DNA from 2 places in the Pantoea sp. E2023-21 genome. Region 2 is predicted to be linked to the other one. Evidence: predicted binding sites of a transcription regulator. Region 2 holds the regulator's gene; the other holds the start of a gene.
The links. The regulator CRP, encoded in region 2, controls carbon source genes, mostly activating them, when cyclic AMP is high. The targets are predictions, from matches to a motif close to ATGTGANNNNNNTCACAT.
Positions count from the first base shown of each region.

Region 1: a site for CRP is predicted at 1,826-1,843, ahead of ACRQ84_RS05940 (glycoside-pentoside-hexuronide (GPH):cation symporter). Genes of this name have one in related genera too.

Region 1 covers NZ_CP195344.1:1,250,029-1,254,242, reverse strand. The annotation lists gene ACRQ84_RS05945 (glycoside hydrolase family 31 protein) at 1-336, opposite strand, end outside; gene ACRQ84_RS05940 (glycoside-pentoside-hexuronide (GPH):cation symporter) at 333-1,712, opposite strand; gene tpx (thiol peroxidase) at 2,011-2,514, opposite strand; gene ycjG (L-Ala-D/L-Glu epimerase) at 2,657-3,643, shown strand; gene mpaA (murein tripeptide amidase MpaA) at 3,612-4,214, opposite strand, start outside.
Region 2 covers NZ_CP195344.1:2,901,968-2,906,181, reverse strand. The annotation lists gene ACRQ84_RS13710 (YccS/YhfK family putative transporter) at 1-1,416, opposite strand, end outside; gene crp (cAMP-activated global transcriptional regulator CRP) at 1,475-2,107, opposite strand; gene ACRQ84_RS13700 (OsmC family protein) at 2,412-2,816, shown strand; gene ACRQ84_RS13695 (phosphoribulokinase) at 2,897-3,766, opposite strand; gene ACRQ84_RS13690 (YheU family protein) at 3,828-4,046, opposite strand; gene ACRQ84_RS13685 (hydrolase) at 4,049-4,214, opposite strand, start outside.

The sequences.
Region 1 (4,214 bases), 1.7 Mb from region 2:
GTCCTGACTCTTTTCGCTGGCACCAATACCCACGGTGCTGCGCTGACGCCAGAACTCCTCCAGCAGCAACTCCCCGCGCTGATTATAAAAAGCCAGCTGGCCGCGAATATTCAAGGTGGCGGTGATATTGCCGTTACGTAAGCTAAGCGATTCATGATCGCGCTGAATCTCTACCTCGCAAGCAGCAGGCGATAGCAACGCCCAGTCATGATCAATCAGGTCGGGCTGACAGGTGGCTCGTACTCGCAGGCTATGCGCGCCCCAGGGTTCGATGACCAGCGTCTGACGGTCAAATGTCCAGATAATACGCTGGGATTCGGCGCGTAATTCACTCATGACAACTCCTGTGGTTGTAAAAGGGTGGAGGCAGTTGCAGCCGGTTGGGCTGACATCTTGTTCTGATTGATGGTGCGCATGGTGGCATCGTTAAGTTTGTAACCGCGCATTGCCAGCGCGCTTAACAGTGACAGCACGCCGGGAACCACCGAAAACAGCGCCACAATGGCCATCATGGCGGCGGGCTGCTGATGCGGTGCCTGAGCAACGTAACCGCTCAAACCGAGCGTCCAGCCAACAATCGCACCGCTGATGGCCATGCCCATTTTTAATACGGCCAGCAACGTGGAGAAGACGGTGCCATCGAGGCGCTTCCCTTGGCGATATTCACCGTAATCCACCACGTCGGCCATCATCACCCACATCAGCGTGGTAGTGACCTGATAGAAGCTGGAGACGATAAACGTCATGCCGACCAACAGCGCCAGCGATTGAGGCAGGAACACAATGCTGATACTTAATACGCCGGCAGTGATAGCGCTGAGGGTAAAGGCGGTGATTTTATTTAAGCGGCGAGTCAGCAGCTTAGCCAACACGCTTCCGACGCTCTTGCCAATGATATGTGCGGCCAGCAGCCACATGAAGAAGCTGGCATTGCCAAGGAAATATGTGACGTAGTACATCATTGCGCCGAGCCGTACCACACCGAACGAGATATTGCAGAACACCAGTAATGCCACCACGCGCCACTGGTCGTTACGCAACAAATCGCGCAAATCGGCAAGAAAGTTGCCGTGGTTAGCGGGGGCATTGATACGTTCGCGGGTATTGAGGAAGCAGATAAAAAACAGCAGGGTTGCCAGTGTCGCCATAATCGACATTGCTGCGAAGTAACCGTCCAGTTTATTCCCGCCCCCCAGCCAGGTGGCGAGCGGGATCATCAGGAAAGTGGACATGGCGCCGCCCAGCGTGGCAAGGAAGAAGCGCCATGATTGCAGAGAGATACGCTGATTATCATCGGCGGTGATAATCGCCCCCATCGAGCAGTAAGGAATATTAATGGCGGTATACATCAGCATCATCAGGCTGTAGGTCACAGCGGCGTAGATCATTTTTCCAGTGAGTGACAGACTTTCCGGCACGGCATAAATCAGCATGCAACTGGCGCCGAATGGCACCGCCAGCATCAATAACCAGGGACGGAATTTACCCCAGCGTGAACGGGTTCGGTCGGCAACCATGCCCATCGCCGGATCGATCACCGCATCAGCAACGCGTGCCAGCAAAAACAGCGTGCCGACAAAGATTGCGGGCAAACCCACCACATCGGTGTAGTAAAAGGTGAGAAAAATAATGACGTTATCAATGGCAATATGGCTGGCCATATCGCCCAGACCATAACTGAACTTTTCTTTAATCGTTAAGCTTGCTTGCATAAAGACTCCCGCCGGACTTTGAATCGCTTAAGGGCAATTAGCGGTTAGTTATAGGTAGCGAACCGGATAGGAACAATTGCGGGATTTGTTACGGGTTTTATGTTTTTTAATTAATGTGATACGGGTAACAAGAATCACAGCTAAAATGAAACCTTGCGGGAGGAGATGCTACGTATGATGATTAATCAATGGCTTAAAAAGAGAGCGTTATTGATGGCGCCATAAAAAAGCACCGAAGATTGAATCATTCGGTGCTTACTGTTTGATCTACATGACGGGCTTTTCAGTCAGGCGAAAATTACTTCAGCGCAGCCAGTGCCGCATCGTAGTTAGGTTCTTCGGTAATTTCGTTTACCAGTTCGCTGTAAATCACTTTATCGTTTTCATCCAGCACCACCACAGCACGCGCGGTCAAGCCCTTCAGCGGGCCATCCACAATCGCCACGCCATAGTTTTCCTTGAATTCAGCGCCACGCAGTGAAGAGAGGGTGATCACGTTGCTGACGTTTTCGGCGCCGCAGAAGCGTGACTGCGCGAAAGGCAGGTCGGAAGAGATGCACAGCACCACCGTGTTATCCGCTTCACCCGAGCGTTCGTTAAACTTACGCACGGATGCCGCACACACGCCAGTATCAATGCTTGGGAAAATGTTCAGAACTTTACGTTTGCCTGCATAATTAGCAAGGGATACATCGCCAAGATCTTTAGCGACCAGGCTGAAAGGTTTAGCCTGCTCGCCAACTTGTGGGAAGTGGCCTGCAACCGGTACTGGTTTGCCCTGAAAGTGAACAGTCTGAGACATGCGATTTCCTTTTTTAACGATGAAATATCTGACTTTTAAGGTATAGCGCTTGTTTATGACATAATTTTTAAGGGTTTACGAGCGCATACCCTGGCGATAATCGAGCTGGCTCGCATTTAAACGACGGATTTATGGAGAAATAATGAGAACAGTGAAGAGTTATCCGGAAGCCTGGCCGTTACATTCGCCGTTTGTTATTTCACGCGGTAGCCGTACCGAGGCGCATGTCGTGGTGGTGGAAATCGAGCAGGATGGTGTGAAAGGCGTGGGTGAAGCCACACCGTATGCTCGCTACGGTGAAAGCGAAGAGTCGGTACTCAAGCAGATCGCCTCGCAGCTGAGCACGTTGCAAAGCGGGATGACGCGTGAAGCGCTGCAACAGGCATTACCCGCGGGCGCAGCACGCAACGCCATTGACGGCGCTCTGTGGGATCTGGAGCGTCAGCAGCAGGGCAAAAGTCTGGTGCAATTATGCGCTGTGCCACTGGCCGATGAGATTGTCACTGCGCATACCATCAGCATCGATACGCCAGACGCGATGGCCAGCAGCGCGCAGGCGCTATGGCAGCATGGCGCGCGGTTATTGAAGATCAAAATGGACGATCACCTGATCAGCGAACGTTTAGTGGCGATACGCAGCGCAGTTCCGGACGCGACCTTGATTGTCGATGCCAACGAATCCTGGCATGCCGAAGGCCTGGCGGCGCGCTGTCAGTTGCTGGCCGATCTCAATGTCGCCATGCTGGAACAGCCGCTGCCCGCCGCAGAAGACAGCGCGCTGGGCAACTTTATCCATCCGCTGCCCATCTGCGCGGATGAAAGCTGTCATACGCGTGAGAGTTTGCCCCAGCTGAAAGGGCGCTATGAGATGGTGAATATTAAGCTAGATAAAACCGGCGGATTAACCGAAGCGCTGGCGCTCGCAGAGGCCGCGCAGCAGCAGGGATTCGCGATTATGCTCGGCTGCATGCTCTGCACTTCGCGGGCGATTCGTGCAGCGTTACCGTTGACGGCGCGGGCGACATTTGCGGATCTCGACGGTCCAACCTGGCTCGCTGCCGATGTTGAACCGTCTTTGCATTTCTCGCACGGCCTACTTAAACCGCGGGCTGCCAGCGCAGCAGATTGATCATCGCTTCCAGATAGACTTCGGTGGCTTCGTCCACCGAAATCGGCGGCATCTCGGCGGTAATGCATAACAGGCCGAGATCGTCGCACCAGCTCCCAAACGAACCTGGCGTGGCATAACCGACGCTGCTCACCACCGGCAACGCGGTTTGCTGCGCCAGCCACTGCGCTAAATCGCTGTGATGCGGATCGTCAATGCAGGCCAGCGGCTCGTGCCAGGAAACCACCCAGCGTGGTTTTATCTGATGAATCAGCTGGCACAGTGCGCGGGTCTCGGGTTCCGATGAGGGACTGGCCCCGGTTGATAGCACTACATCGCGCTCATCCGCTTCACTGTTCCAGCGATACACCGTATCGCCGTTCTGCCAATTGGCGGCGGGAAAGTTACGGTTGAGATCGACGCCATTAGCGTTTGCGCGCAGCCCCAGCTGACAACCATCGGGATTCACCGCCAGAATAACGTGATGACGGCGCAGCGCGTCCGGCAAGGTGCGCATGGCACCCGATAAGGTGGCAATGGCGGCATTCTCGTCGCCGTGCGTGCCTGCGATAATCAGCCCGCTTTCGGCATC
Region 2 (4,214 bases):
CAGCGAATACACTGCGGTGACGGTGAAGCCAATCATCGACCAGCCATAATATTTCCGCGTGATCAGATAACTTGCCAGCGTGATCCCCAGCATAAACAGCAGCGTGATCGATTCCGGCACCGCCAGCTGTAGCGAGGCGGCAGCGATCAGCAAACCCGCAAAGGTGCCCAGCGCACGGTGCTGAATACGCACGCGTGTCGCGCTGTAGCCGTTCTGGCTGACGAACATGATGGTCATCAGAATCCAGTAAGGTTTGGGAATGTTGAAGAACAGCGCCAACGCGCTGCCAAACATCAGCATCACGGCGAAACGAGCGGCGGTGCGTAACGCGGAAGATTTGAACGACAGATAACTGCGCAACGCCGGCAACAGCGGCAAACGGCGCTGGCGATCGGCCATCAGGTCACGTGTGTAGAGTGGCTTCTGCGTGCGCAACACGCGGGCGATGCGACTGAAGTGATACAGGCAGAAGTTGCCGACCGGATTATCCGGATGCTGGCGCGCAATTTTCTCCAGCGCGCCGAGCTGTTTCTCCATGTGAAAACGATCGGGTAATTGATGGTAGAGGATCGCATCGGCCAGCACGCGCAGCCGGGCTGAGATGATTTTGGCGTTCCAGCGAATCACCGCTTCGGCGTGGCTCTCCTCCACGAGCTTTTGCACCTCTTCGGGCTGATGCAAACTCACCGAGATGTGTTCCTGTAAATCCAGCGCCACCTGAAAAGCGCGTGTCAGACGTTTGTGGCTGTTATCACGGCTGGCCGACAACATGTGCATTTGCTGGTAGCAGGTCGTGATGAGATCGACCGCCTTTTGCTGGCGTGCCAGCAGGGGGGGCAGCGCTTTTTCCGGATCGGTCAACTGCGTCAGTAAGGTGTATTTGGCATCGCAATAATCGGCCAGCTCACGGAACAGCAGGCTAAGCGATTCGCGCATCGGCTGCTCTTTCCACAGCCAGAACCAGAACCAGTTGAACAAGCCGTACCACAGCGTGCCGCCTATGTAGAGCAGCGGCGGCACCCACATCGGCATGCGTCCCACTAAACTGAGCGTAAAGATGGCGGCGATTAACGTCGCGGGGAGCAGGCGCGCATGCAGTGGGCCGATTTCACCGGTCACGCCAATCAGCAGCGGCAGCGCCAGCAAAATCAGCGGCAGCGGAATTTGGTACGCGGTGAGGATTTGCATCAGGAAACTGCCGGTGGCAAACAGCGAACCCCCTACAATCAGGCGTTTGAAGAAGCGTTTGTGCGGCGTATCCAGCCCCGCCATATTGCAACAGGCAGGCACTAACGAGAACAGCAGACCTTTTTGCAGATCGCCAAACAGCCAGCCGAGAGCCACAGGCAGGCACAGCACCAGCGTTTGCCGCAGCGCATAGTTAACTTCAGGATGATAGATGATTCGGCGCCACATCAGCTCATCGCAAATAGAAACGGCGCGATGTTGCCATCACGCCGTGGGTGAGAAGAAATTAGCGGGTGCCGTAAACGACGATGGTTTTACCGTGTGCGGAGATCAGATTCTGATCTTCCAGCATTTTCAGGATACGACCCACGGTTTCGCGTGAGCAGCCCACGATCTGACCAATCTCCTGACGGGTGATTTTGATTTGCATCCCGTCCGGGTGAGTCATCGCATCTGGCTGTTTGGCCAGATTTAGCAGCGTTTGCGCGATACGTCCGGTCACATCGAGGAAGGCAAGGTTGCCCACTTTCTCAGATGTCACTTGCAGACGACGCGCCATTTGCGACGAAAGTCGCATTAAAATATCCGGGTTTACCTGAATCAGCTGACGGAATTTTTTGTATGAAATTTCAGCCACTTCGCAGGCAGACTTCGCACGCACCCAAGCACTGCGTTCCTGGCCTTCTTCGAAAAGACCGAGTTCGCCGATAAAATCTCCCTGATTGAGATAGGAGAGAATCATCTCTTTGCCTTCTTCATCTTTAATCAGTACCGCTACGGAACCTTTCACGATGTAGTACAGCGTTTCCGCTTTCTCACCCTGATGGATGAGCGTGCTTTTGGATGGATATTTGTGAATATGGCAATGGGACAGGAACCATTCGAGTGTAGGGTCTGTTTGCGGTTTGCCGAGAACCATTCGCTATTATCCTCTGTTGTAATCGTGCCCAAAATACAGGGGGCATTTTTCCCTGTCAGGCGGTTTAATCGTCGAGCGTTTCCAGTAAAGGAAAAATTATTCCGGGTGGACTCTTAAGCTACGCTTTTGATTCTTCCCGCCTTCGTCTGTAATGACGAAAATATTTTCAGCACTGTTTGTAGCACAGCTTTAGCGAGCTGTCTTGTGTTGTCTCGCTTCAGCAGAAGGGGGATTACTCTGGATTGCTGTTTGTCAGGTGAAAGCGTACTCTGGCGGCAAAACCGCCTCTTCAGGAGAAAGAATAATGCAGGCACGAGTGAAATGGGTGGAAGGTTTGACCTTTCTCGGAGAATCCTCATCCGGCCATCAGGTATTAATGGACGGTAATTCCGGTGATAAAGCGCCAAGTCCAATGGAGATGGTGCTGATGGCGGCGGGCGGTTGTAGCGCTATTGATGTGGTGTCGATCCTGCAAAAAGGGCGCAGCGATGTCGCCGATTGCGAAGTGAAACTCACTTCAGAACGTCGCGAAGAAGCGCCACGTATTTTTACCCGCATCAATCTGCACTTCATCGTCAGCGGCAAAGCGTTAAGCGACAAGGCGGTTTCACGCGCGGTTGATTTGTCAGCGGAAAAATATTGCTCGGTGGCGATCATGCTGGGCAAAGGCGTGGAAATTACGCATAGCTACGAAGTGATCGCGCTTTAATGCTGGCAGGTGCGCATTAATGCGCACCCTACAAAACGCTCTCATTTCGTAGGGTCGCCATTCATGGCGACCAATGACACTCACTCAATCCGCTTCCCTTCAATGAGTCGCTGCACCAGCGGTAGCATAATCAGCTCCATCGCCAGTCCCATTTTTCCGCCCGGCACCACCAGCGTATTGATGTGGGAGATAAACGATCCCTGAATCATCGACAGGAGATAGGGGAACGCGATGCCTTCCAGACCGCGGAAATGAATCACTACGAAACTTTCGTCGAGCGACGGAATTTCGCGTGCCGCAAATGGGTTGGACGTATCAACGGTTGGCACACGCTGGAAGTTAATGTGGGTGCGTGAGAACTGTGGCGTGATGAAGTTGATGTAATCCTCCATTGAACGCACCACCGAATCCATCACCGCCTCACGCGAATGACCGCGCTCGCCCGTGTCGCGCACCAGCTTCTGAATCCACTCAAGATTAACAATCGGGACTACGCCAACCAGCAAATCGACATGCTCTGCGACATTTTGCTGCTGCGTGACCACGCCGCCGTGCAAGCCTTCATAGAACAGCACATCAGTGTTCTCCGGCAGCGGTTGCCAGGGGGTGAAAGTGCCCGGCACCTGATTCCACGGCACGGCTTCGTCGTAAGTGTGCAAATATTTACGCGATTCGCCCAAACCGGTTTGGCCGTAATGCCTGAACGTCTGCTCAAGCAAGCCGAAGTCGTTGGCTTCCGGGCCGAAGTAACTGATATGGCGACCCAGATCGCGCGCCTTGCGGATCGCCATGTCCATTTCCGGACGCGTGAAGCGATGGAAACTGTCACCTTCTACTTCCGCTGCATGCAAATTCAGCTGCTGGAAAATCTTACGGAAGGCAAGGCTGGTGGTAGTGGTTCCGGCGCCGCTGGAACCGGTAACGGCAATAATTGGATGCCTGGCTGACATAACAGAGCTCCCTGTGAGGTCCGGCGATGAGCATTGTTACCACGAATTGCCGCGGGGTGCATCAGCCGCGGAATTCACCTTTTGGCATGATATTGATGGATTCATGCAGTTCCGACCACACCAGCACCACATCGCCACGCTCCAGCTGGCGGCGCACGTCGGCAACTTTTTGCAGTAAACTGCGTTCCTGCTCGCCATAATCAGTACCTTCGCGTAACACAAAGGTTTCAATCAGGTTTTCCAGCGTGTCCGCTTCGAGTTCTTGCCAGGGAATAATCACAATTACACATCCAGATACGTTGAGAGCCAATCGGGTACGCGCTGTTCCAGCCACATTTTCGGTTTAAGCAAGGTGCCGCCGACAAAGCCAACGTGGCCGCCTTGCTGCGTCAGTTGATACTGAATCGATGCTGAAAGCTGGTCAGGTTGCGGAATAACCGCATCGGTC